Tardiphaga sp. 709: one gene and its partner. The protein of the gene in region 2 interacts with the protein of the main gene of each other region in a pairwise test. Links are inferred from orthologs where the notes say so. Each region holds a gene or a part of one and is shown on either strand. Other genes may lie near its edges.

What was found. The genes of interacting proteins can lie anywhere in the genome.
Region 1: the proteins of ybgC (region 2) and secA interact in binary tests that used the Escherichia coli proteins (3 or more experiments, as listed by UniProt). The link is inferred for Tardiphaga sp. 709 from one-to-one orthologs.

Annotation. Positions count from the first base shown.
Region 1 is NZ_CP135529.1:3,153,569-3,159,566, forward strand. The notes cover bases 1-3,357. They hold secA (preprotein translocase subunit SecA), read left to right. Parts: upstream 1-310; coding sequence 311-3,157; downstream 3,158-3,357. Outside these bases: RSO67_RS15470 (murein L,D-transpeptidase family protein), read right to left, coding at 3,361-4,866; RSO67_RS15475 (J domain-containing protein), read right to left, coding at 5,266-5,919. UniProt on the Escherichia coli protein: Required for protein export, interacts with the SecYEG preprotein conducting channel.
Region 2 is NZ_CP135529.1:1,839,325-1,847,423, reverse strand. Bases 2,305-5,119 are described here. They hold ybgC (tol-pal system-associated acyl-CoA thioesterase), read left to right. Parts: upstream 2,305-3,396; coding sequence 3,397-3,843; downstream 3,844-5,119. Other genes in these bases: phnF (phosphonate metabolism transcriptional regulator PhnF), read right to left, coding at 4,393-5,119; RSO67_RS09275 (nuclear transport factor 2 family protein), read left to right, coding at 3,925-4,392; RSO67_RS09285 (UPF0182 family protein), read left to right, coding at 2,419-3,228; RSO67_RS09290 (UPF0182 family protein), read left to right, coding at 2,305-2,525. Also shown: rocD (ornithine--oxo-acid transaminase), read right to left, coding at 1-202; more of RSO67_RS09290, read left to right, coding at 444-2,304; more of phnF, read right to left, coding at 5,120-5,127; phosphonate C-P lyase system protein PhnG, read left to right, coding at 5,253-5,714; phosphonate C-P lyase system protein PhnH, read left to right, coding at 5,717-6,325; RSO67_RS09255 (carbon-phosphorus lyase complex subunit PhnI), read left to right, coding at 6,328-7,434; RSO67_RS09250 (alpha-D-ribose 1-methylphosphonate 5-phosphate C-P-lyase PhnJ), read left to right, coding at 7,431-8,099.

The DNA of each region.
Region 1 (5,998 bases), 1.3 Mb from region 2 along the record:
ACCGTCTTGGCAACGCGAAAACTCTGTCAAAATGATGAAATCCTTGAGAGGTTCGCGCCGTTGACAACCCCCCATACGGGCCATATCTCTCCCCGACCGGGCCGGTGGCGAAGGCGCGATTTCGGCCGCGCCGTGGTCATTGAACCCCTGATTGCCCTGCTCCCACTCATCTCCCGGGGTCTTGCTTTTTTGGCGCTCCGCACCGGGGTCCAGACAGCAATCCGCCACAGACTTTGGATATGACGAGGCTGGGCGACCGCTGCACCATTCCACGGCCTTCGGGCCGCATTGCTAAAGACAGGATTTCGTGATGATCGGCGCGCTCGCCCGCAAGTTCTTCGGCTCTGCCAACGACCGCCGCGTCAAGGGATATCAATCGCGTGTTGCCGCGATCAACGCGCTGGAACCTGAGGTCGCAGCGCTGTCGGACGATGCGCTCAAAGCGCGTACCGCCGAGTTCAAGGCACAGTTAGAGGCCGGCAAGACTCTCGACGATCTCCTCGTTCCCGCTTTCGCCACCGTCCGCGAAGCCGCCAAGCGCACCCTCGGCCAGCGTCACTTCGACGTGCAGCTGATCGGCGGCATGGTGCTGCATGAGGGCGACATCGCCGAGATGAAGACCGGCGAAGGCAAGACGCTGGTCGCCACCCTCGCCGTCTATCTGAACGCGCTCGCCGGCCAGGGCGTGCATGTCGTGACCGTCAACGACTACCTCGCCAAGCGCGACAGCGGCTGGATGGGTCAGATCTACTCGTTCCTGGGCCTCACCACCGGCGTGATCGTTCACGGCCTCGACGATGCCGAGCGCCAGGCGGCATATGCCTGCGACATCACCTACGGCACCAACAACGAATACGGCTTCGATTATCTGCGCGACAACATGAAGTACCGGCTGGAGGACATGGTCCAGCGCAAGCACTTCTATGCCATCGTCGACGAAGTCGATTCCATCCTGATCGACGAAGCGCGCACGCCATTGATCATTTCCGGCCCGCTCGACGATCGCTCGGAATTCTACAACACCATCGACACCTTCCTGCCCAAGCTTGAAAAGGTCATCGACTTCGAGGTCGACGAGAAGCAGCGCACCGTGACGCTGACCGAAGCCGGCATGGAGAAGATCGAAACGCTGCTGCGCGATGCCGGCCAGCTCAAGGGCGAGACGCTGTATGACGTCGAGAACGTCTCCGTCGTGCATCACATCAATCAGGCGCTGCGCGCCCACTCGCTGTTCAACCGCGACAAGGACTACATCGTCCGCGACGACGAAGTGATCATCATCGACGAGTTCACCGGCCGCATGATGCAGGGCCGCCGTTATTCGGAGGGCCTGCACCAGGCACTGGAAGCCAAGGAACACGTCACCGTCCAGCCGGAAAACCAGACGCTGGCCTCGATCACGTTCCAGAACTACTTCCGCATGTACAAGAAGCTGGCCGGCATGACCGGCACGGCGCTGACCGAAGCGGACGAACTGTTCGACATCTACAAGCTCGAAGTCGTCGAAGTGCCCACCAATGTCGGCATCGGCCGCATGGACGAGGACGACGAGGTCTATCGCACCCAGGACGAGAAGCACGCCGCCATCCTCGCCGAGATCGAGCGCGCCAATGCGCGGATGCAGCCGGTGCTGGTCGGCACCGCGTCGATCGAAAAATCGGAAGTCCTTGGCGAGTATCTGCTCAAGAACGGCTACAAGCTGATCGACTTCACCAAGCCGAAGGCGATGGACAAGCTCTACGCGGCCGCGCGTTCCGGCAAGCCGGCGAAACTGTTCGCGGTGCTGAATGCGCGCTTCCACGAGCAGGAGGCCTATATCGTCGCCGAAGCCGGCGTCCCCGGCGCCATCACCATCGCCACCAACATGGCCGGCCGCGGCACCGACATCAAACTCGGCGGCTCGGTCGAGATGCGCGCGCAGATCGAGACGGCCGAGATCGCCGACGAGGCCGAGAAGGCCGCCAAAATCGCCGAGATCAAGGCCGAGATCGAACGTTTCCGCGAGATCGTGCTGAGCGCCAAGGAAGTGGTCGAGATCGAGCCGGCCAAGGGCAGCAAGCCGGCCAAGACCGTCGAGAAGCCCGGCGGCCTCTACATCATGGGCTCCGAGCGCCATGAGTCACGCCGCATCGACAACCAGCTCCGCGGCCGCTCCGGCCGTCAGGGTGACCCCGGCCGCTCAAAGTTCTTCCTGTCGCTGGAAGACGACCTGATGCGCATCTTCGGCTCGGATCGTCTCGATACGATGCTGACGCGCCTCGGCCTGAAGGAAGGCGAAGCGATCATCCACCCGTGGATCAACAAGGCGCTCGAGAAGGCCCAGCAGAAGGTCGAAGCGCGCAACTTCGACATCCGCAAGAACCTGCTCAAATATGACGACGTGCAGAACGACCAGCGCAAGGTTATCTTCGAGCAGCGCGTCGATCTGATGCAGAACGACAGCGTCGCCGAGACCGTCAATGATATGCGCCGCGCCTTCGTCGAGGACCTCGTTACCAAACACGTGCCGGAGAACCAGTATGCCGAGCAGTGGGACGTGGCCGGCCTGAAGGAAGAGCTCAAACGCGTGCTCGACCTCGATCTTCCGGTGGACGAATGGGCCAAGGAAGAAGGCATTGCCGACGAGGAGCTGCTCAACCGTATCGAGCAGAAGGCCGACGAGCATATGGCCGCGAAGGTCGCCCAGTGGGGCCCCGACGTGATGCGCTACGTCGAGAAGACGATCCTGCTGCAGACGCTGGATCATCTGTGGCGCGAGCATCTGGTGATGCTAGATCACCTGCGTCAGGTCATCGGCCTGCGCGGCTATGGCCAGCGCGATCCGCTGCAGGAATACAAGGCGGAAGCCTTCAACCTGTTCGAGGCCATGATCTCCAATCTGCGCGAGGCCGTCACCGCGCAATTGATGCGCGTCGAGATCGTGCCGCCGGACGTGCAGCCCGAACTGCCTGTCATGGAAGCCCACAAGCTCGACTACAACACCGGCGAGGACGAAATGGCCTTCGCCAATGCGGCGTTGGCACCGATGGGCCAGCAGCAGCCCGCCGTCGCCCGCGATCCGAACAACCAGGACACCTGGGGCAAGGTCGGCCGCAACGAGGATTGCCCCTGCGGCTCCGGCAAGAAGTTCAAGCACTGTCACGGGCGGTATGCGTGAGGCGACCACCGGGTAAATCGCGAAGCCCTCTGAAATCCCTCCCCGTTCGGGAGGGATTTTTCTTTGAGCTGTTGGTTCCACACAGCCAAGCACTGCGACTGCAGGAGCTCGATGGCGTGCGACTGGTGAGTATCGTCAAACGCGTCAGCGACCACGGCGCCAATCACACGTGACGATATGTCTGCAGGGAGAGCGACGCGCGCCTAGCGCATCGCCGAGAAGCGGTCCGAAAAGGAATTCGCCGAGACCACCGGAGCTGCGCCAGACAGCACCGCGCCGGTGCCGCCGCCGGAAGCCGGAGCGGATGGTTCGGCCGACAGCGTCGGCTTAAGCGGCGGGCGCGCGGTGGCGACGAGCGGTGCGGGTGCAGCGGCCGGCTTCGCTGCAGCTACAGAAGCAGGCGTCGCAGGAGCAGGCGATGGACCAGCCTTGCTGGCGACGGCCTTCGGCTTCGCGGCCGGTGTCGGCACGGGAACGGCTGGCGCCGTAGTTGCGGTCGCGGTCGTTTCCGAGCCGCCGATACCGACCTTCTTGGCGAGATTGCTGAAGAAGCCACCATCCGACGAGGCCGACGCAACACGCGTGGAGGGCACGGCGACGACGGGTTCTTCCGATGCTGCGAACAGCGACGCCGAATAGGAGGTTGTCGCTGCAGCGGTAGCCTTCGGCGGATTGACGTGCGGCGGAATGGTGCCCGGCGCGCGCGAATAGGCAGCGGTCTGCACGCCCGGCGGCTCCGGATCCGACAGGCCGGTGGCGCCATCGGGCAGCTTAGAAGCAAAGACGCGATTCATGCCGCCGTCGATATCGGGACGGCGCTGTGCGACCGGCGTGCCCTTGGCAACCAGTTCGGCAATCTTCGCATCATCCTGTGCCTGCTTGGCACTGACGGCATCGGCGATCTCGGACGGGATCTGGTAGACCGGGCACTTGGCCGAGGCATTGAACACCAGCGGCTTGGTGGATCCTGCAGGCGCGGCCGGATCGAACACATACTTGTTCTCGCAGAACTCGACCTTCGGCTCCTGCCGCGTCACTTCGAAATGATCATAGCCCTGCTTGATCATCTTCCAGAACGGCATGTTCGGGTTGTTGCGATGCTTAGCCATGTTGACCGGCGTCATCTTGAACGGAAACGCGGCGAACTGGAACGAACGCTGCCCGCCGAAGAAGGATTCACGACCCAGCGAATAGATCTCGGCGATCTGTTCGTCGGTCATGGCAAAACAGCCGCGCGACGAGCAATCGCCATGCACCATCAACTGCGAACCGGTGCGTCCCAGCGACTTGTCGAAGGCGTTGGGGAAACCGGTATTGAACGAGAGATAGTAGGACGAGCGCGGATTCATCTGCGCCGGCGTGATCGAATAAAAACCTTCCGGTGCCTGACGATCGCCTTCCTTGACCTTCGGACCGAGATCGCCGGACCAGCGGCAGATCGGATAGGTCTTCAGCAGCGCGAACTGGCCGGAGCGATTCTGCTTCCAGACTTCGAGTTCGGCTTCCTGCTTGAACACACGGACCAGCATCGGCGACTGCAGGTCCATGTCCTTTTCAGTCATCTCGGCGACGAGCTTGGGCGGAACGGGCTGGTTGGCCTTCGCGTTGCTGGCGAGCGACATGTCTTCGCCGTTGCAGCCGGCCAGCACCACGCCTGTCGCAAGTACGACCGACGTCAGCAGCGCGCGAACAAGCGAGCGATGTTTCAAAGCCAAGCTCCGCAGCCGACAGGACGTCGACACCCCAAGGAATAAAGACAAATGAGCCCTTATTCGTACGCAAATATTAGCCTTAAGGCCCCTTGCTCGCAAGGCAACTGGCCGTGAGCAACAGGTTCCGTTCCGGCGATGGTCAACAGAGATTGAAGATCTCAGGCCGGGCGGAATTGCGGCGGTATCTGGCGGGAAGGCGAATTAAGCAGGCGGTGGTGGGTTATGCTTAATAGTTTGGCAGCACTCTCGACTTTCATGGCCGGGCTTGTTCCGGCCACCCACGTCTTTGTTCACTCGCCGCCAAAGACGTGGATGCCCGACACATCCAGCGAAGCTTGCTCCGTGCTGGCCGGGCATGACGAACATTGGCAATCGCGTGGACGATCTCGGAGTGCCTTACGAGCCCCGGACCACGGTCTTCAAGTAGTTGTAAGCCTTGATGATTTCGATCAACCGGTCCTCGGTGGAGCGGTCGCCGCCATTGGCGTCGGGGTGATGCTGCTTCACTAGCGCCTTGTACTGCGCCTTGACGTCGTCGAGCGTGGCACTGGGGCCGAGACCCATGACCTGCAGCGCCTTGCGCTCGGCATTGAAGATCTTGCGGGTCTCTTCCTTGATCGGCTGCTGCGGCTTGCGGGCCCGGCCGCGGCCCATGCCCATACCGTTCATCTCGTTGAACATGGCGAAGGGATCGATCGCGCCGTCGAGGTCGGGCTGCGCCTTAGCTTTGTCCGGAGAGCCGTTGGCACCCATCTTCCAGGTCGGACGATGGCCGGTCAGCGCGTCTTTCTGGTACTTGGCGACCGCGTCCGGGGCCATGCCCTGGAAGAAGTTGTAGCCCTGATTGTATTCGCGGACGTGGTTCAGGCAGAAGTGCCAGTATTCCTTGTCCTGCGCGCGGCCCTTGGGGGCGCGGTGCGGACCCTTGTTCTTGCACTCGGGCCATTCGCACATAATAGCTTCCTCGCGCGCAGCGGCCTGCTGCTTCGCGCTCAGCTTGTTCGGCTTGATACGGATGCTGTCGAAGAATTTGGATGAGTCGATGGGCATGGCTGACTATGACAACGCAATGCAAAAAGCTTCAAGTCTTGACATTCGGATTACCTCATTCGGCGCCTGCGCCGCACCA
Region 2 (8,099 bases):
GCTGTGCCTGTTCTGTCAGCGCTTTGACGAGGCGCGGATGGCAATGGCCGAAGCTTGCCGCCGAATATGCGCCCATCATGTCGATGTAGCGTCTGCCAGCTTCGTCCCACACGTAGACTCCAGCCCCGCGGACGATCGTGACCGGCAACGGTGCATAGTTTCCTGCGCCAAAACGGGCTTCGAGACCGGCGAAATCAGTCATGACAAGCGCTCCTGCCGCGTTCCTCCCTCGCGTCGGTTCGGCATGCCATCCCGACCGTTGGTGAGGGCGCACAAGCACAACTACATCGTGAGATCACCGCTCATGGCGCGCGCTCTCCCGATTGGGCGCGCGTAAGGCGATGCGCACCTCAGTTCTGATGTAGGAAGGCCGACGCAGAAAAAACAGGTGCGAGCGCTCAAGACAGGCACCGCCACCTCTCTCCTTCTGCTATAATCCGTTCATGACGATCGGGATTACCGGGCCCGAACGGAAGACGCCAGGGCGAAACGCCGTGGTCGGGGTGATTGTGACTGCCATCTTCTCCGGAATTTGCCTGATCCTTTTCGCGATTGTCGGCGAGTTCCTGGTCGACTGGATGTGGTTCTCCGCGGTCGGCTATTCGCAGGTTTTTTGGACATCGATCGGCGCGAAAGCCGCAGTCTTTTCCGTCGTCTTTGCGGCAACTGCCGTCATCATGTGGGCGAACGCCCGGCTGGCACTTTTTCTTGCCCGACGGCGGCGAGGCCGGCTTCCCGTCGGCTTCGACTGGAAACTCGCGGCCACTGCGGTGCCGCCCGATCCGTTCGAGTTCATACGCGATCGGTTGCCATGGCGCCTCGCCATCGCTGGCGGCGCCGGACTCCTCGCTCTGCTTGTCGCATGGGGGGAGGTCGGCAACTGGAACATCATTCTGCAGTTCCTCTATCACGTGCCATATGGCGCGAACGATCCGCTGTATGACAAGGATATTGGTTTCTATCTGTTTTCTCTGCCCGCCTATATCGCCATCAGGAATTGGGCATTGCTAACGCTGTTCATGAGCGCGCTTTTCGCCGCAGTGATCTATTGGATGCATGGTCAGATCGAATACCACGTCCAGCGGTGGTCGATATCACCGATAGCGGTTGCTCACGGCTCGGCGCTGCTCGGCTTGCTCTTTGCGGTGAAGGCATGGTCCTACGGGCTCGACCGCTATTTGCTGCTCTACGGAGACAATGGCGTAGTGGTTGGCGCGAGCTACACCGATATCCAGGTGCAACTGCCCGTTCTCCGGTTGCTGATCGGGCTTTCGATCGTCGCGGCATGCGCCGCGTGGGCGAACCTGTGGGCGCGGACCTACCGACTCCCCACTGCCGCGATGTTACTCGTCTTCGGCGGCGCTTTCCTGCTGTCCGGCGTGATCCCGACATTATTTCAGCGCTTCTACGTGAAACCGAACGAACTGGAACTGGAACGGCCCTACATCGAACGCAGCATCCGCCTGACCAGGGAAGCCTATAATCTCGACCGGATCGCCGCCAAGCCCTTTCCTGCCGAACAGGACCTTACCTTCGCGACACTCGAAGCCAACAAGGCGACCATCGAGAACATCAGATTGTGGGACGGGCAGCCGCTGGCGGATACCTACGCCCAGCTACAGGAGATACGCACCTACTACAAATTAAGCGACCTGGATGTCGACCGCTACTGGCTTCGCGGCACCTACCAGAGCGTGATGCTGTCGGCGCGCGAGCTCAGATCCTCACTGCTGCCGCCGAACGCCCAGACGTGGGTCAACCTCCACCTGCTGTTCACCCACGGCAATGGAGCGGTGATGAGCCCGGTAATGCACAAGAGCGCTGAAGGGCTTCCACTGCTTTACCTGCGGGATATTCCTCCCGTTGCGGATGGCGGCCCCGAAATCCGCGAACCGCGCATTTATTATGGACAAGAGGAGAGCAACTACGTTGTCGTCAGGACGACCACGCCGGAATTCGACTATCCGAAGGGGAGTGAAAACGTATACGCGGCCTACGACGGTGCCGGTGGCATACCGCTGACGGGGATGTTGCGAAAAATCATCTTCGCTCACCACTTCAACGATATGAACCTGCTGCTCTCCAGCTACATCACCGACGACAGCCGGATTATGATCCGGCGCAATATCGGGGAACGGCTACGCATGATCGCCCCGTTCCTCAGCCTCGACCACGATCCCTACCTGGTCGTCAGCGAGGGGCGGATGTTCTGGATCCAGGACGCCTATACAACCAGCGACTATTTCCCCTCAGCTCAGCCTGCGCCCGGCCGCAATCTGAACTACATCCGCAATTCCGTGAAGGCCGTCGTCGACGCCTATAACGGCAGTGTCGACTTTTATCTGATGGATCAGGCGGACCCGATCGTGGCCACCTACCAGCGAGATCTTTCCGGGGCTATTCAAGCCGTTTGCGGCAATGCCGTCCGATCTGCAAAAGCACATTCGCTATCCCGAGGACCTCTTCCTAATTCAGGCGCAGCTTTACCAGACCTATCACATGGCATCTGCCGACGTTTTCTATAACCGAGAGGATCTTTGGCAGTTTCCGCGCCAGCCGGCCGGCGACGGCGTCGCGCCGATGGTCCCTTACTACATTGTGATGCGGCTGCCCGGAGAAACCCAAGCCGAGTTCTTTATCATGATCCCCATGGTGCCAAGCCGACGCGACAATATGATCGCATGGCTGGCAGCGCGCTGCGACGCTCCAGACTATGGAAAATTGATCGTCTACGAATTTCCCAAGGAGAAGCTCGTCTACGGACCGTTCCAGATCGAGGCGCGCATTCATCAGAACACGGAGATCTCCCAGCAAATATCGTTGTGGAACCAGATGGGTTCACGGGTGATCCGCGGAAACCTGCTGGTGATCCCGATCGAGAATTCGATCCTGTACGTGTCGCCGCTGTACCTGCGCGCGGTCCACGGACACTTGCCGGAGCTCAAGCGCGTGATCGCCGCCTACGGCGAGCATGTCGTCATGAAAGAGACGCTTGCCGAGGCCTTGTCCGCGCTTTTCATCGAAACTAACGCGTCGCCGACATCGCTGAGTGCTGCGACGGAAATGCCACGTGCGAGCCCTGCGGAAAACAGGGCGCAAGAGGCGCTTGATCGCTATAACGAGGCAATGAAGCTGTTGAGGTCTGGGGATTGGGCAGGCTTCGGTCTGCAGATCGACGCGATGCGCGGTCTTTTGGAGAAAATGAGCCGGGAATCGGCCGGACACTGACCAACGCCGGCTAATTGTCATTCGACAAAGAGATGCGCGTCCCGCAACCAAGATTCCAGGTGCATCCCAAGCAAGGTTCAAGCCCAAAGCGATTGGCACTTGCTGGGGAGGGTGCCTCTGTGCAAGACGGTTACTCTCCGAAGTGTGATTGATAAGAGGAATCTCCCTGTGACAGCCTCTCTTGATGGCGAAATTCGCGACGGTCGTCATCATATGCGGGTTCGCGTTTATTTCGAAGATACTGACTCCGGCCAGATTGTTTATCACGCGAATTTTTTGCGCTTCATGGAACGCGGCAGAACGAACTACTTGCGTTTGCTCGGAACGAGTCAACAAGAGCTGCTGAAAGAAGCGCGAGAGGATGCGCCCGGCTTTGCCTTCGTTGTTCGTTCGATGAAGATTGATTTTCTAAAACCGGCAGTCCTGGACGATCTGCTTGACGTCGTCACGGTTCCACAGGAGGTGAGGGGCGCCTCGATCATGCTGGGTCAGGAAGTGCGCCGCGGCGATGAGTTGCTGCTTGAGGCCAAGGTCAAGGTGGCCTTCGTGTCTGGCGGCCGCGCCAAGCCGATCCCGAAAGCGCTGCGGATCGCCATGAAGGCCGATCAGATTTAGCAATCGCCCAATAGGCGGAATGGCATCGACTCCGCATGCGGCAGGGCTACAATCCCGGCATATCGCAAAGCCGAGGGTCCCATGTCGCGTCCACCGTTTCCGCCCTTCACCCGAGAAACCGCCGCCCAGAAGGCCCGCATGGCCGAGGACGCCTGGAATTCACGCGATCCGGTGAAAGTGTCGCTCGCCTATACCGAGGACTCGACCTGGCGCAATCGCGGCGAGTTCTTTCAGGGGCGCCCGGCGATCGTCGAATTCCTCACCCGTAAATGGGCGAAGGAGCACGAGTATCGGCTGATCAAGGATCTGTGGGCGTTCGACGGCAATCACATTGCCGTGCGCTTTCAATATGAATGGCACGACGACGCCGGCAACTGGCATCGCTCCTACGGTAACGAGCAGTGGGAGTTTGACGAGGCCGGTCTCATGCGCCGCCGTGAGGCGAGCATCAACGATGTGGCCATTGCCGAGAAGGACCGCCGTTTCCTGTGGCCGGCGCCAGGGCCGCGCCCGGCCGATGTGCCGGGTCTCGGCACCGACCCGTTCTAACTAAAGCGAACCGCTATCGACCACGAATTCGACGCGCTCGGCGACGAAACGTGAATGCGTGGCGCTCAGCGGCGTGCCGTCGGCATCCACATCGATGGAATCGACAATCAAAATCGGACGCCCGAGCGCGACACCAAGCCGTGTCGCATCGGTCGCGTCGATGATCCCCGCGGTCACCTTCGTCGAGGCGCGGCGATAGTCCTTGAAACCGTAATGCGCCAGCGCCTTGGTCATCGAGCGCACGCGCTCATAGACTTTGCCGAAATCGGGAAACCGTTCGGCCGAAAGCCAGTTGGTGCCGACGCAGATCGGTGTCTTGTCAGCGAGGCGCAGCGCCTCGATGCGGATCAGCGGAGCGCCGGCTTTGAGGCCAAGCTGCCTGGCGAGATCGCGCGTTGCCACATCGTCCCAGGCTCCAATCAATTGCGCCTGCGGCTCGCGTCCGCCGGCACCGGCAATTTCCGAGAAGCGCGTGCGTGACCGCAGGGGATATGCAAGCTTTGGCGATTCCACATAGGTGCCGCTGCCGCGCTCGGCGCGTACCAAGCCGCGTTCGGCCAGGGTTGCGAGGGCACGGCGCACGGTATGGCGATTGACGCGGTAGATGTCAGCCAGTTCGGTCTCGCCGGGCAGCTTTTCGCCAGCGCCATAGCGACCATCGGCAATGCCGCGCTCGATGCCGTCGGCGACGTGCCGCCACAATGCAACGCCTGTTGGCTTGTCCTGAATGGTCACAAAATCGGTCCCGGAATGATGTCGACCACGCATTAGCGAAAAATCGTGCCGCTGTCACGAAACGGTCATTGCCTCCGTCTATAAAGTTGTCTAGTAAATCATACAACTTGTTGAGCGGCGGTGACATGACTTCATCCTCCCCGAACCACCAGCAGGCCCGGCGCCGTGAGGCGATGGGGGTGCTTGGGCACTCCGCGACGGCGGATATCGCCGGATATCTCGATGCTGTGGCTGTTCCCGCCCATGAGCATCTGCGTCAGCCGGAAAACGGCCTGGTGATGCTGCGTGGCCGGATCGGCGGCGATGGCGCGCCATTCAATCTGGGCGAGGCGACCGTGTCGCGTGCCGCTGTACGGTTGGCATCAGGCGAGGTTGGCTTCGGTTACACACTCGGCCGTGACGGCGCGAAGGCGCAGCTAATCGCGCTCTGCGACGCACTCATTCAGACCGTTGAATTTTCAGATGCTGTCGAAGCCCAGGTGCTGACGCCGCTGCGCGCGCGTGTCGTTGCCGATATCAGGCGGAAGGCCGCAGAGACGGCGGCGACCAAAGTGGATTTCTACACGCTCGTGCGCGGGGAGGGCTGATCATGACGACAGTTGCGGAAATGCCGGCCGGTTTCGCGGACAAGGTGCTTGCAGCGCAATCGACCTTCCGTTCGGTGATGGACGCGATGGCGCGTCCCGGCACCGTGCAGCGGATTCAGGCTGTTTCGGGCGTACCTGCGCCGATGATGCGCGGCGCGGCCGCTATCGCGCTCACGCTGTTCGATCAGGACACGCCGGTGTGGCTCGATAGCAAGTTGGCGGCGACGATGGATGTTGCCAAGTGGATCAAGTTTCACACCAGCGCGCCGGTCATCGCCGATCCCGCCGTGTGTGCCTTCGCCGTGGTGGCTGATGCTGCCGCGCTGCCGTCCTTCGAGCACTTCGCCTTCGGCACCGGCGAATATCCGGATCGCTCCACCACGATCATTCTGCAGGTGGCGAGCCTGACTGAAGGCCCTGCCTATGAGCTGCGCGGCCCCGGTATCGATGGTGCCACAATCCTGCGTGCTGCGATCGGCGTGCCGGATCTGCTAGATCGCCTTGCGCTGAATGCCTCGCTGTTTCCCCGCGGCATCGACCTCGTGCTGGTGTCCGGCGAATCCATTGTCGCGCTACCGCGTACCACGCGTCTTGTCGCGAAGGAGGGCTGAGCATGTATGTCGCCGTCAAGGGTGGCGAACGCGCCATCGAGAATGCGCATCGTCTGCTGGCTCATGAACGCCGCGGCGATCGCGACGTGCCGGAAATATCGCTGGCGCAGATCTCCAATCAGCTCGGTCTCGCCGTCGATCGCGTGATGACCGAAGGCTCGCTCTATGACCGCGAGCTCGCGGCGCTGGCCATCAAGCAGGCACGCGGTGACATGATCGAGGCGATCTTCCTGCTGCGCGCCTTCCGCGCGACGCTGCCGCGGTTCGGTTCGAGTGAGCCCGTCGATACGTCGCAGATGCAGGTGCGTCGCCGCGTCTCCTCGACCTTCAAGGACATGCCGGGCGGCCAGGTGCTTGGCCCGACCTTCGACTATACGCATCGTTTGCTCGATCCGGTGCTGACCGGCGAATCCTCGCCCGATCAGCCCGTCATGACCGATGCAGAGCCGGGCGTGATGCCGCGCGTCACCGATATTCTTGGCCGCGACGGCCTGATCGAAGCCTCGCCCGCAGAAGATCCCGAAAAGCCTGTCGGCGATCTCACGCGCGACGCGCTGAGCTTCCCGGCAGACCGTGATCTGCGCTTGCAGAATCTCGCGCGGGCCGATGAAGGCTTTCTTCTGTCGCTCGGCTATTCATCGCAGCGCGGCTATGGCCGCAACCATCCTTTCGCAGGTGAAATCCGCCTCGGCGAGGTCGAGGTTGAATTCATGGCCGAGGATGTTGGCTTCGCGGTGCCGCTGGGATCGATCACGCTGACCGAATGCCAGATGGTCAATCAGTTCAAGGGCTCGGATACCGAGGCGCCGTGTTTCACGCGCGGCTATGGCCTCGCTTTCGGCCAGAGCGAACGCAAGGTGATGTCGATGGCACTGGTCGACCGCACGCTGCGCGCGCGCGAGCTTGGCGAGGACATCAAGGCGCCAGCACAGGACGAGGAATTCGTCATGTCGCATTCCGACAATGTGCAGGCGACCGGCTTCGTCGAGCATCTGAAGCTGCCGCATTACGTCGACTTCCAGTCCGAGCTCGGCCTACTCCGCAAGCTGCGCAAGGAATTCGCCGACGCCAACGAGACGCCAGTTGCTCTTCAGGAGGCTGCGGAATGAACGCGCCGACATATAATTTCGCTTATCTCGACGAGCAGACCAAGCGGATGATCCGCCGCGCCATTCTCAAGGCCATTGCGATCCCCGGCTATCAGGTGCCGTTCGCCAGCCGGGAAATGCCGATGCCTTACGGTTGGGGCACCGGCGGCGTGCAGGTCACGGCGGCGATCCTCGGCCCCATCGACAAGCTCAAGGTGATCGATCAGGGCTCCGACGATACGACCAATGCGATCTCGATCCGCAAGTTCTTCGAGAAAACTGCCGGCGTTGCGGTGACCACGAGCACGGGCGATGCGACGGTGATCCAGACCCGGCACCGCATTCCCGAAGCGACGCTGCAGGCGCATCAGGTGCTGGTCTATCAGGTGCCGATCCCGGAGCCGCTGCGTTATCTCGAGCCGCGCGAGACCGAAACACGGCGCATGCATGCGCTCGCCGAATACGGCTTGATGCATGTGAAGCTCTATGAGGACATCGCGCGCTTCGGCCATATCGCGACGTCCTATGCCTATCCGGTGAAGGTCAATGCGCGCTATGTGATGGATCCGTCGCCGACGCCGAAATTCGACAATCCGAAGATGGACAATTGCGCGGCACTGCAGCTGTTCGGCGCCGGCCGCGAGAAGCGGATCTATGCGATCCCGCCTTACACATCGGTGGTGTCG